Regions from separate parts of the Mesorhizobium sp. M0500 genome, predicted to be linked through region 2. Evidence: predicted binding sites of a transcription regulator. Region 2 holds the regulator's gene; each other region holds the start of a gene.
The links. The regulator PhoB, encoded in region 2, activates phosphate uptake and scavenging genes when phosphate is short. The targets are predictions, from matches to a motif close to TGTCATNNANCTGTCAT.
Positions count from the first base shown of each region.

Region 1: the regulator PhoB is predicted to act here: its motif matches at 1,871-1,887, upstream of phnF (phosphonate metabolism transcriptional regulator PhnF).
Region 3: the regulator PhoB is predicted to act here: its motif matches at 1,493-1,509, upstream of NKI70_RS08760 (RNA degradosome polyphosphate kinase).

Region 1 is NZ_JAMYRB010000025.1:47,057-50,332, forward strand. Features, by position in the region: gene NKI70_RS28085 (carbon-phosphorus lyase complex subunit) at 1-718, opposite strand, end outside; gene phnH (phosphonate C-P lyase system protein PhnH) at 720-1,328, opposite strand; gene phnG (phosphonate C-P lyase system protein PhnG) at 1,328-1,789, opposite strand; gene phnF (phosphonate metabolism transcriptional regulator PhnF) at 1,925-2,668, shown strand; gene NKI70_RS28105 (zinc-binding alcohol dehydrogenase family protein) at 2,687-3,276, opposite strand, start outside.
Region 2 is NZ_JAMYRB010000002.1:141,284-144,559, reverse strand. Features, by position in the region: gene pstB (phosphate ABC transporter ATP-binding protein PstB) at 1-241, shown strand, start outside; gene phoU (phosphate signaling complex protein PhoU) at 274-981, shown strand; gene phoB (phosphate regulon transcriptional regulator PhoB) at 998-1,687, shown strand; gene NKI70_RS04430 (ROK family protein) at 1,697-2,941, opposite strand; gene xylF (D-xylose ABC transporter substrate-binding protein) at 3,228-3,276, shown strand, end outside.
Region 3 is NZ_JAMYRB010000003.1:329,065-332,340, forward strand. Features, by position in the region: gene NKI70_RS08750 (FAD-dependent monooxygenase) at 1-1,167, opposite strand, end outside; gene NKI70_RS08755 (zinc-finger domain-containing protein) at 1,187-1,432, opposite strand; gene NKI70_RS08760 (RNA degradosome polyphosphate kinase) at 1,582-3,276, shown strand, end outside.

The sequences.
Region 1 (3,276 bases), on a different contig from region 2:
CCGGCACGTCCAGTTCCAGTTCGACCTCGCCGATGCGAACCTCGCCGACGAAGGGATGGTTGCGCGCGTAGCCGCGCTGGGTGGAATAGCCGAGCGCCAGCAGAAACCCCTCGTCGCCGCGCGACAGCGCCTGCAGGCGGATGTCACGCGCCATCGGGAATTCGAGCGGCTCACGGGTGATGTCGCCGGGGACATGATCGCCGGGCATGTCGCCGTCGGGCTCGATCAGGCCTTCGCGGGCGAGGATGGCCGAGACGCGCGGCATCGCCTCCGCCTCGCCTGCACGCTGTTCCGGCTCGGCGACATCGCCGCCGGCAGCAAGTTCGGGATCGAGCAGCCGGTGGGTGTAGTCGAAAGTCGGGCCGAGCAACTGGCCGCCGGGCAGATCCTTGTAGGTCGCCGACACCCGCCGCTCGACCAGCATCGTGCCGGTGTCGATCGCCCTGGTGTAGCCGAAACGCGGCAGCGTGGTGCGATAGGCGCGAACCAGGAAGATCGCCTCGATCATGTCGCCGCGCGCCTGGACGATCGCCAATGCCGCCAGTTCCCTGTCGTAGAGCGAACCTTCGCTCATCACCCGGTCGACGCCGAGCGCCAGCTGCTCGACGATCTGGTCTAGACGAAGTGCGGGCACCGAACGGTCGCCGCGCCGGCGGTCGGCGAGCAGTTTGTGAGCATTGCGAATGGCCGTCTCGCCACCCTTTACCGCAACATACATGCTACGCCTCCATCATCTTGATGCGCGTCGTGCGCGGCAGGCAGGCAATTGCGTCGAACGTGGCGAGGATGATATCGACGCCACGCGGAAAACGCTGGTTGTTCTGCTTCCATTGCTCGACGAAATGGCGCGGCATTTGCGCCGGCGCGATCGTCGCCGTCTTCTCGATGCCCGGGCCTTCGAGCAGCAGCGCAGCGCCGGAGATGAGATCGCCGACCTCGAGGATCAGCGTCGTGGAGCGATCGGGATAATCCTGGGTGCCTTGCGAAAACCCGTCGAGCGCCATCATCTCGGCCGGCGTGGCGATCAGCGCGAAATGCGCGTCGGCCGGGGTGTTGGCCAGCGGCGCGCCGGTATGGAAGCCAAGCCAGGATTTCACCGCCGACACCTGCAAAGCCGGGTCGAGCCAGAGCGGCGTGTCGTTGTCGCACAGCGCCAGCGCAACGGCGCCGGCGGTGGCCGACAGCGGCGCCGGTGGGTGGGCAAGGGCCGGCAAGGGCTGGACGCTGCCCGGCCGCGCCATCGCGTCCATCACGGCACGGAATACGGTCTGGGCATTGAATACCGGATCGGCGAAGCCGCCTTCAATGGATTGAGCGGCGATATCCATCAGTCTTCTCCGCGCACCATGGTGAAGAAATCGACCTTGGTCGCCGCCGTCTCGGCGCGGCGCTGTTCACGCGCCTTGGCCAGTGCCGCCTGCAATGGCGCAACGATCCTGATCTCGACCTCATTGCGGTGGGCCGGGTCCTGCCACAGCGCATCGGCGATTGCCGCCAGCCTTGCCTTCTGCTTGTCGCGGCCGAGCGCGTAGCAGTGGCCGACATGGCCGGACGCAAGCCGCACCGTGGCACGGGTGACCGTCGCCTCGCCGACATTGAAAGGGGCACCACCGCCGCCGATGCGGCCGCGTACCGTAACCAGGCCGGTTTCGGGGCCACGCAGAAGTTCCGCTTCGCAAGGCAGGCCGGCTTCGTCCCAGAGGCGGACGATGTCGTCGCCGGCCGATTGCGCCAGCGTCGCCATCACGGCCTTGCGCTCGGCCTGCTCTCGCGCTTCCCGTCCTCGCATGGCGGTGCTCCTCGTCTGCGTTCATTTTGTCTATTGATATAGACAACTATACAAATTATATCCATTATCTAGCGCGTGTCCATGACGGGCACGTGACACGGGCCAAAAGATCGGCGCAAGGAATTGGGGCGGGAGATGATCGGACAAGCCAACAGCATCGAGCGGCGCAGCGGTGTCGCGCTGTGGCGGCAGATCGCCGACCAGATCCTGCATTCGATCGCCGCCGGCGATTTTCCCGAGAATGCCGCGCTGCCGCCGGAGATCGCGTTGGCCGGACGCTATGGCGTCAACCGCCACACGGTGCGCAGCGCTATCGCAGCGCTGGTGCAGGAGGGCGTGCTCAGGGCGGAGCAAGGGCGCGGCACCTTCGTGCTGTCGCGCAAGCGGCTGTCTTATCCGATCGGCGCCCGCACCCGCTTTTCCGAGGGATTGCAAGGACAGGCGTCCGAGCGGCATATCACCTTGCTCGCGTCATCGATCGAGCCGGCCGACCGTCGTGTCGCAGAGGGCTTAGGCCTTGCGACGGGGGCCGATGTGATACGCCTGGAAACGCGCGGCGAAGCCGATGGAATGCCGGTGTCCCGCGCGGCCGGCTGGTTCGATGCCAGGCGCTTTGCCGGCATCGATGCCGCCATGGCGGAAACCGGTTCGATCACCGCATCGCTGGCACGTTTCGGCATCGACGACTATCTCAGGCAATCGACCGTGCTGTCGGCGCGCCATGCCGATGCCGCCGACCTTGCGGACCTCGAGCTGCAGCCCGGCGCCATCGTGCTGGTGACGGTCGCCGTCAACGTCACGCCCGACGGTCAGCCGATACAGTTTTCGGAGTCGCGCTTCCCGGCCGAGCGGATCGAGCTCAAATTGTCGGCGCTCTGAGATGCGGCAGCCCTGGCATCATCCGACTTGAATGACGGCCTTGATCAGGCCGGACTTCTCATGCGCCCAGCGGGCGAGGTCGTGCGGCGTCTCGCCAAGCGTGGTGCGGTGGGTGACCAGCTTTGCCAGCGGCAGCGCGCCGTTGCGAATCGAGGCGGCGACATGATCGAAATCGGCACGCAGGGCGTTGCGGCTGCCGATCAGCATCATCTCGCGCTTGTGGAATTCGGGATCGGAAAAGGCGATGTCGTCCTTGACGACGCTGACCAGGACCAGCGCCCCGCCGTGCGCGACATGGGCGAAGGCCGACTGCACCGACCGGGTGTTGCCGGTGGCATCGAAAACCACGTCGAAGCCGTCGCCGCCGGTTGCTTCCCGCACCAGGTCGGCAGCAGCGCCCCGCGAGCCGTCGAGGGTCGCGAAGCCGAGTTCGCTTTCGGCGAAACCCAGCCTCTCCGCACTCATGTCGAGCAGCGTCACGTCGAGCCCGGCGATGCGGGCGAACAGCGCCGTGCCGAGCCCGATCGGGCCTGCGCCGATGACCAGTGTGCGCGCACCTGGATCAGCGAGCGAGCGCCGCACGGCATGGGCGCCGATCGCCAGGAATT
Region 2 (3,276 bases):
CGAACCGGCTTCGGCCCTCGACCCGCTGTCGACTGCCAAGATCGAGGAACTGATCGACGAATTGCAAGCCGACTACACGATCGTCATCGTCACCCACAACATGCAGCAGGCGGCGCGCGTGTCGCGCCAGACCGCCTTCATGTATCTGGGTGAACTGGTCGAGTTCGACCGGACCGAGAAGATCTTCACGTCGCCCCGCGAGAAGCGCACGCAGGACTACATCACTGGCCGCTTCGGCTGAGCCGTTCCGATCATGCATATGAGGACAGGACCATGGGCGAACACACAGTCGCTTCTTTCGACGAGGATCTCGAGCAGATCAGCAAGCTGATCCGCGACATGGCCGACCTCGCCGGTTCGATGGTCGGCGGGGCGACCAAGGCCCTGTTGAATTCCGACAACGTGCTGGCGCAACGCGTCGTTTCCGACGACGCCATCATGGATGCGCGTCAACGCGAACTGGACGACCGCGCCATAACCCTGATCGCCAAACGCCAGCCGATGGCCCACGATCTTCGCCATGTGGTCGGAGCGATCCGCATGGCGGGCGACCTCGAACGCATCGGCGATCTTGCCAAGAATATCGCCAAGCGCGTGAGTGCGGTCGGCCTCAGCGCCACGCCGCGGGACCTGTCGCATTCCATCGACGCGATGGCGCAGCTGGTTCTCATCCAGGTGCAGGGTGTCATCGAGGAATATGCTGCAGGCGATGCGGCCGCGTTGGCCAAGCTGCGTGCCGCCGACGAGCGCATCGACGTCAAATACACGTCCGTGTTCCGCGAGCTCTTGACCTACATGATGGAAGATCCGCGCAACATCACCGCTTGCACGCACCTGCTGTTCTGCGCCAAGAATCTGGAGCGGATCGGCGACCATGTCACCAACATCGCCGAAAATGCGTATTATGTGCTGACCGGCGAGCAATTGCCGGTCAATCGTCCGAAGCAGGACGAAACGACAATGTCCGCACCGGTGACATGATGGGGGTGCCCAGCCGATGATCGCACCACGCATAATGGTGGTGGAGGACGAGGAGCCGTTGGGTGTGCTGCTCCGCTACAATCTCGAATCCGAAGGCTACCAGGTCGAGGTGGTGACACGCGGCGACGAAGCCGAGATCCGTTTGCAGGAGAATGTGCCCGACCTTTTGGTGCTCGACTGGATGATACCAGCGGTTTCCGGCATCGAGCTCTGTCGTCGGTTGCGGGTGCGCCCCGAAACCGAGCGGCTGCCGATCATCATGCTGACCGCGCGCGGCGAGGAGAGCGACCGGGTGCGCGGTCTTTCGACCGGCGCCGACGACTATCTGGTCAAACCGTTTTCGACACCGGAATTCATGGCCAGGGTCAAGGCGCTGCTGCGGCGCGCCAAGCCGGAAGTGCTGTCCAGCGTGCTGAAGGTAGGCGACATCGTGCTCGATCGCGAATCGCACAGGGTCTATCGCAAGAAGAGCGAAATCAGGCTCGGGCCGACCGAATTCCGGCTGCTCGAGTTCATGATGCGGCATCCGGGCCGTGTCTTCTCGCGCAGCCAGTTACTCGATAATGTCTGGGGCGAGACAATCTACATCGACGAACGCACCGTCGACGTGCATGTCGGGCGGCTGCGCAAAGCCGTCAACAACGGCCGGATGCCGGATGTCATCCGCACCATCCGCGGTGCCGGCTATGCGATCAGGGAAGATTGACCCGCCTGGTCAGGCTACGTTCTTTCTGACGCTGGGCCTCATTTGCGCGCCCGGCGCGAAAATCTCCTGGTCGACGAAGCTTAACGCCCGCATCGCGCAGCCTTCGCGGATCAGCGGCAATTCGTTCGGCTCTGTATCGAAGGAGATCGAGCCTGAATGCTGGCCGCCGGCGGTCTGGGCGATTGCCTTCCGCATGGCCGGCTCGATCAGATCGAAGGCGGCGGCACTGGCGCCGACCATCGCGACCGGTGCCGGATCGATCAGCGCGAACAGCGAGCCGAGACCGAAACCCAGCGCTTCGCCGGCCTTGCGGTAGGCCTCGCGTTCCGGCCCATCTTTCTCGCGCGCCCGGGCCGCCAGTGCTCGCATGTCGGCGTCGCTGACGTCGGCGATCGGTTCGCTTTCTTCGCTCATCTGCCTGGCGTTGCGCCAGATGGCGTAGTTGCCGGCATAGGCCTCGATGCAGCCGCGCCGCCCGCAACGGCAGAGCGCGCCGCCCGGACGATGGATCATGTGGCCAAATTCGCCACCCGAGGAATGCGTCCCGGTGAACAGTTCGCCCTTCAGCACCAGCCCCATGCCGATGCCATGCGAAAGCAGGATGGCGATGAAGTCGTCGCGATAGCGATCCGGATTGCGCCAGCGCAAAGCCACCGCCATCATGTTGCAGTCGTTCTCCACCGTTGCCGGGATGCCGAATTCGTCCTCCAGCATGTCGGCAAAGGCGATGTCGGTCTGCGGCGTGATCGGCGACCACAGCATGGCGCGTGCAGGGGAGTCGGTAATGCCCTGAATCGCCAGGGCGATGCGGGCGACACTGCGGACGTCAAGGTCTGGATCCTGCAGCCGGCGCCGGACGATGGCCATGCATTCACGGATCAGCTCGTCGCGCGGCATGGTCAGCGTGTCCAGCCGGCGCTGTTCCTCGGCGACCACCTGTCCCGTATAGTCGATAATGGCGGCCGACAGGAAATTCAGCGACAACACCACGGTCAGCACCGCCGCCGCTTCCGGGTTGAGGGCGAGGCCGACCTGCGGACGACCGCGTTTCAACGAAACGGGCTCACTTGCCTTGCTCTCGGCGAGGATGCCTTCCCGTATCAGGTCGGAAGAGATCGCCGATATGGTCGAATGACTGAGGCCGGTAGTAGCTGCGATCTCAGTACGCGATGGCTGGCCGGCCCGGCGCACCGCCGAGATCACCATCGCCCGGTTGCGCCGGCGCAAATCGTCATGGCGGATTCCGACCGACATTGTTTTGCTTTCCTCCCGGTTGCCGCGGCCGCTCATGAACCGGAAGCCGTCGGTAATGTCCGACAAATAGTGTCGGACGCAGGCAAATAGTGTCAGATGCAGGTGGCGCTGTCATCGTTTATTCCGACGCTCGAAAAAACTCGCAGAGTCATCAAAATCCATCAGAATCGATGTTGACAGCAGCCGGAGATCGGGCCAGTATTTTTTCGAGGCTCGAAAAAATTAGAGCTTCTAAGCTGGTCTTTGAGCCAATTGGTCACGCCGTACGCGGCGCAGGGAGGATATGATGAAGAAATTCACGACCGCCATTCTGGCGGGTGTCGCCATGACGCTGG
Region 3 (3,276 bases), on a different contig from region 2:
CGAGCGCATCGCCAGGAACAGGTTGCGGGCCATCGCCACCGGCCCGGCCGCATGCCAGGCGAGGCGATTGACGGCGCCGCGGCGGGCGACCTGGGCGACGCGCGGCCGCCGCGCCTGTTCCCAGGCGGCAAGCGCCCCCTCAAGATCGGCTGTGGAGGCCGCAACGAAGCCGGCAAGCGTCGCCGCGTCCTCGATCGCCATCGCCGCGCCCTGTGCGGCAAACGGCGTCATCGCGTGCGCCGCATCGCCGATCAGCGCGATGCCTTGCGGCGTCGTCCACCGCCGCTGCTCGACAATGTGGATCGGCCATGCCGTCCACGGCGCCGCCTCGTTCGCCAGGCGAACCAGCGCCGGCGCGGTACCGCGCATGGCGCTGGCGAGGCTGGCGGGGTTGGCATGCCCCGACCAGCCCTCGGCGATGCGCTCGCCCCCAGTGAAGGCGGCGAGGTTGAAGGCAGTGCCACGGCTGACCGGATAGGCGACCATATGGAAGCCGGGATAGAGGAATGCAGTAACGCAATCGGGCGCACCGATCGCTGCAAAGGTTTGTCCGGCGAGGCTGCCCGCGGCCACCGTGGCGCGCCAGGCAAGCTCGCCCGAGAAGCGGCTTCTGACAAAGTCGGCCTTCTTGCGGGTAAGCGTTTCTCGCACCGACGACCAGACGCCATCGGCGCCGATCAGCAAGAATGCCGCGGTTTCGACGGTCGTGCCGGCGCTCTCGATCGTCGCCGTGATGCCATGCGGTCCGGTGGCGGCACTGGCGACGCGGGCACCGGTGACAAGCTCGATCTCAGGCCGCTCGGCTGCTCGCTCCATCAGCGCGGCTTGCAGATCGGCGCGGTGGGCGACGAGATAGGGTGCTCCCCAGCGCGTTTCGGCCGCTTGGCCAAGCGGTACGCGCGCCAGCTTGCGCAGCGTGGCGGCATCCTTGAGCACGACCGCCTCCGGCCGCACCGCCGTCGCCAGCAGCCGATCGAGTACGCCGAGCTGCCGTAGGATGCGCGTCGCATTGGGTGAGAGCTGGATACCGGCGCCGGCAGCCTCGAGGTGCTGCGCCTGTTCGAACAGCTTTATCCGATAGCCGCGCTCGGCGAAGGCCAGTGCCGCGGTCAGCCCGGCGACGCCCGCCCCGGCGATGACCACCTGCCGGGACTGCGTTTCCTGCATCAGGTTTGTCGCGGAAGAATCAGGCGGCCTGGTCGATATAAAGGCAGCCCGGCGGCACCGTTTCCAATGCCTTCAGCTTCGGCGAATAGCGATAGAGCGTCGAGCAATACGGGCAGACCTTTTCATTGTCGTCGCCCATGTCGAGAAATACATGCGGGTGGTCGAAAGGCGGATTGGCGCCGGTGCACATGAATTCCTTGACGCCGATGTCGATTGCCGGATAGCCCGCATCGTTCTGGAAATGGGGAATGGAACCGCCTGCCATCGTCGTCTCCTGATCTTGTCGATTGCATCTGGATCATAACCCGTCTCTTTGCAAGATCGATGAAATGAAACTGTCGCAAAAGCCTGTCAGAGGATAAGTTAAGCCGGTTAAGGCTATGGTCGTCGAACGGTGTGGGAAGAGCGGAAACCATGAACGAACTGAAGCCGGTGCAGAACGAATTCATCACCGTCGAGGCGGCGAGCCGCGAAGGCGGCAATCCCGACCGCTTCGTCAACCGGGAGTTTTCCTGGCTGCAATTCAACCGGCGCGTGCTCGAAGAGTCGCTGAACGCCAACCATCCGCTGCTCGAGCGTGTTCGCTTCCTGTCGATATCGGCCGCCAACCTCGACGAGTTCTTCATGGTCCGCGTCGCCGGTCTTGCCGGCCAGGTGCGCGAGGGCATCGTGCTGAAGAGCCCGGACGGACGCACGCCCGAGCAGCAGCTTGAACAATTGCTGCGCGAGGTCGAGCGCCTGCAGGAGGACCAGCAGAAAAGCCTTTCGGCGCTGATGCTGCTGCTCGACAAGGAAGGCATCGAGAGCATCACCCGCGATGCGCTGAGCAAGGACGAGAAGATCTGGCTCGAGGACCATTTCCAGGAGCAGGTATTTCCGGTGCTGACGCCGCTGTCGATCGACCCGGCGCATCCGTTCCCGTTCATTCCCAATCTCGGTTTCTCGATGGCGTTGCAATTGCGCCACCGTAAGAACGGCGAGGAAATGAGCGCGCTTTTGCGCCTGCCGGTGGCGCTGAGGCGCTTCATCCGCTTGCCGGATCGCAAGCGCCATGTCCGCTTCATCCCGCTCGAGGAGGCGGTCGGTCTTTATATCGGCAAGCTGTTCCCGGGCTACGAGGTCAAGGGTTCCGGCACGTTCCGCATCATCCGCGACAGCGATATCGAGGTCGAGGAAGAATCCGAGGATCTGGTGCGCCTGTTCGAGACGGCGCTGAAGCGGCGGCGCCGCGGCTCGGTTATCCGGATCGAATTCGACCGGCTGATGCCGCCCGAACTGCGCGACTTCGTCGCCGGCGAGCTTGGCGTTTCGGCGAGCCGCATCAGCGTGCTCACCGGTCCGCTGGCGCTCAGCCAGATCTCGGAGATCGTCGCCGTCGCCCGCGACGATCTGAAATTCACCCCCTACAATCCGCGCTTTCCCGAGCGCATCCGCGAGCATGGCGGCGATTGCTTTGCCGCCATCCGCGAGAAGGACATCATCGTCCACCACCCCTACGAATCCTTCGACGTCGTGGTGCAGTTCCTGCGCCAGGCGATGGCCGATCCGGAAGTGGTGGCGATCAAGCAGACGCTCTATCGCACCTCCAACGACAGCCCGATCGTGCGCGCTTTGGTCGACGCCGCCGAGGCCGGCAAGTCGGTGACCGCGCTGGTCGAGCTCAAGGCGCGTTTCGACGAAGAAGCCAACATCCGCTGGGCGCGCGACCTCGAGCGAGCCGGCGTCCAGGTCGTCTTCGGCTTCCTCGAACTGAAGACCCATTCGAAAATGTCGCTGGTGGTGCGGCGCGAGGATGGCAGGCTGCGCAATTACGTGCATCTCGGCACCGGCAACTACCACCCGGTCACCGCGCGCATCTACACCGACCTGTCCTTCTTCACCACCGCCCCGACGATCGCGCGCGATGTCGCCCAGCTGTTCAACTTCATCACCGGCTATGCCGAGCCGGCCGAGCAGATGCGGCTGGCCATATCGCCGTTCACGCTGCGCGACCGCATCCTCAAGCACATTTCGGACGAGATCAGTCACGCGCTGGAGGGCAGGCCCGCCCGCATCTGGATGAAGATGAATGCGCTGGTCGACCCGATCGTCATTGACGCGCTCTATGAT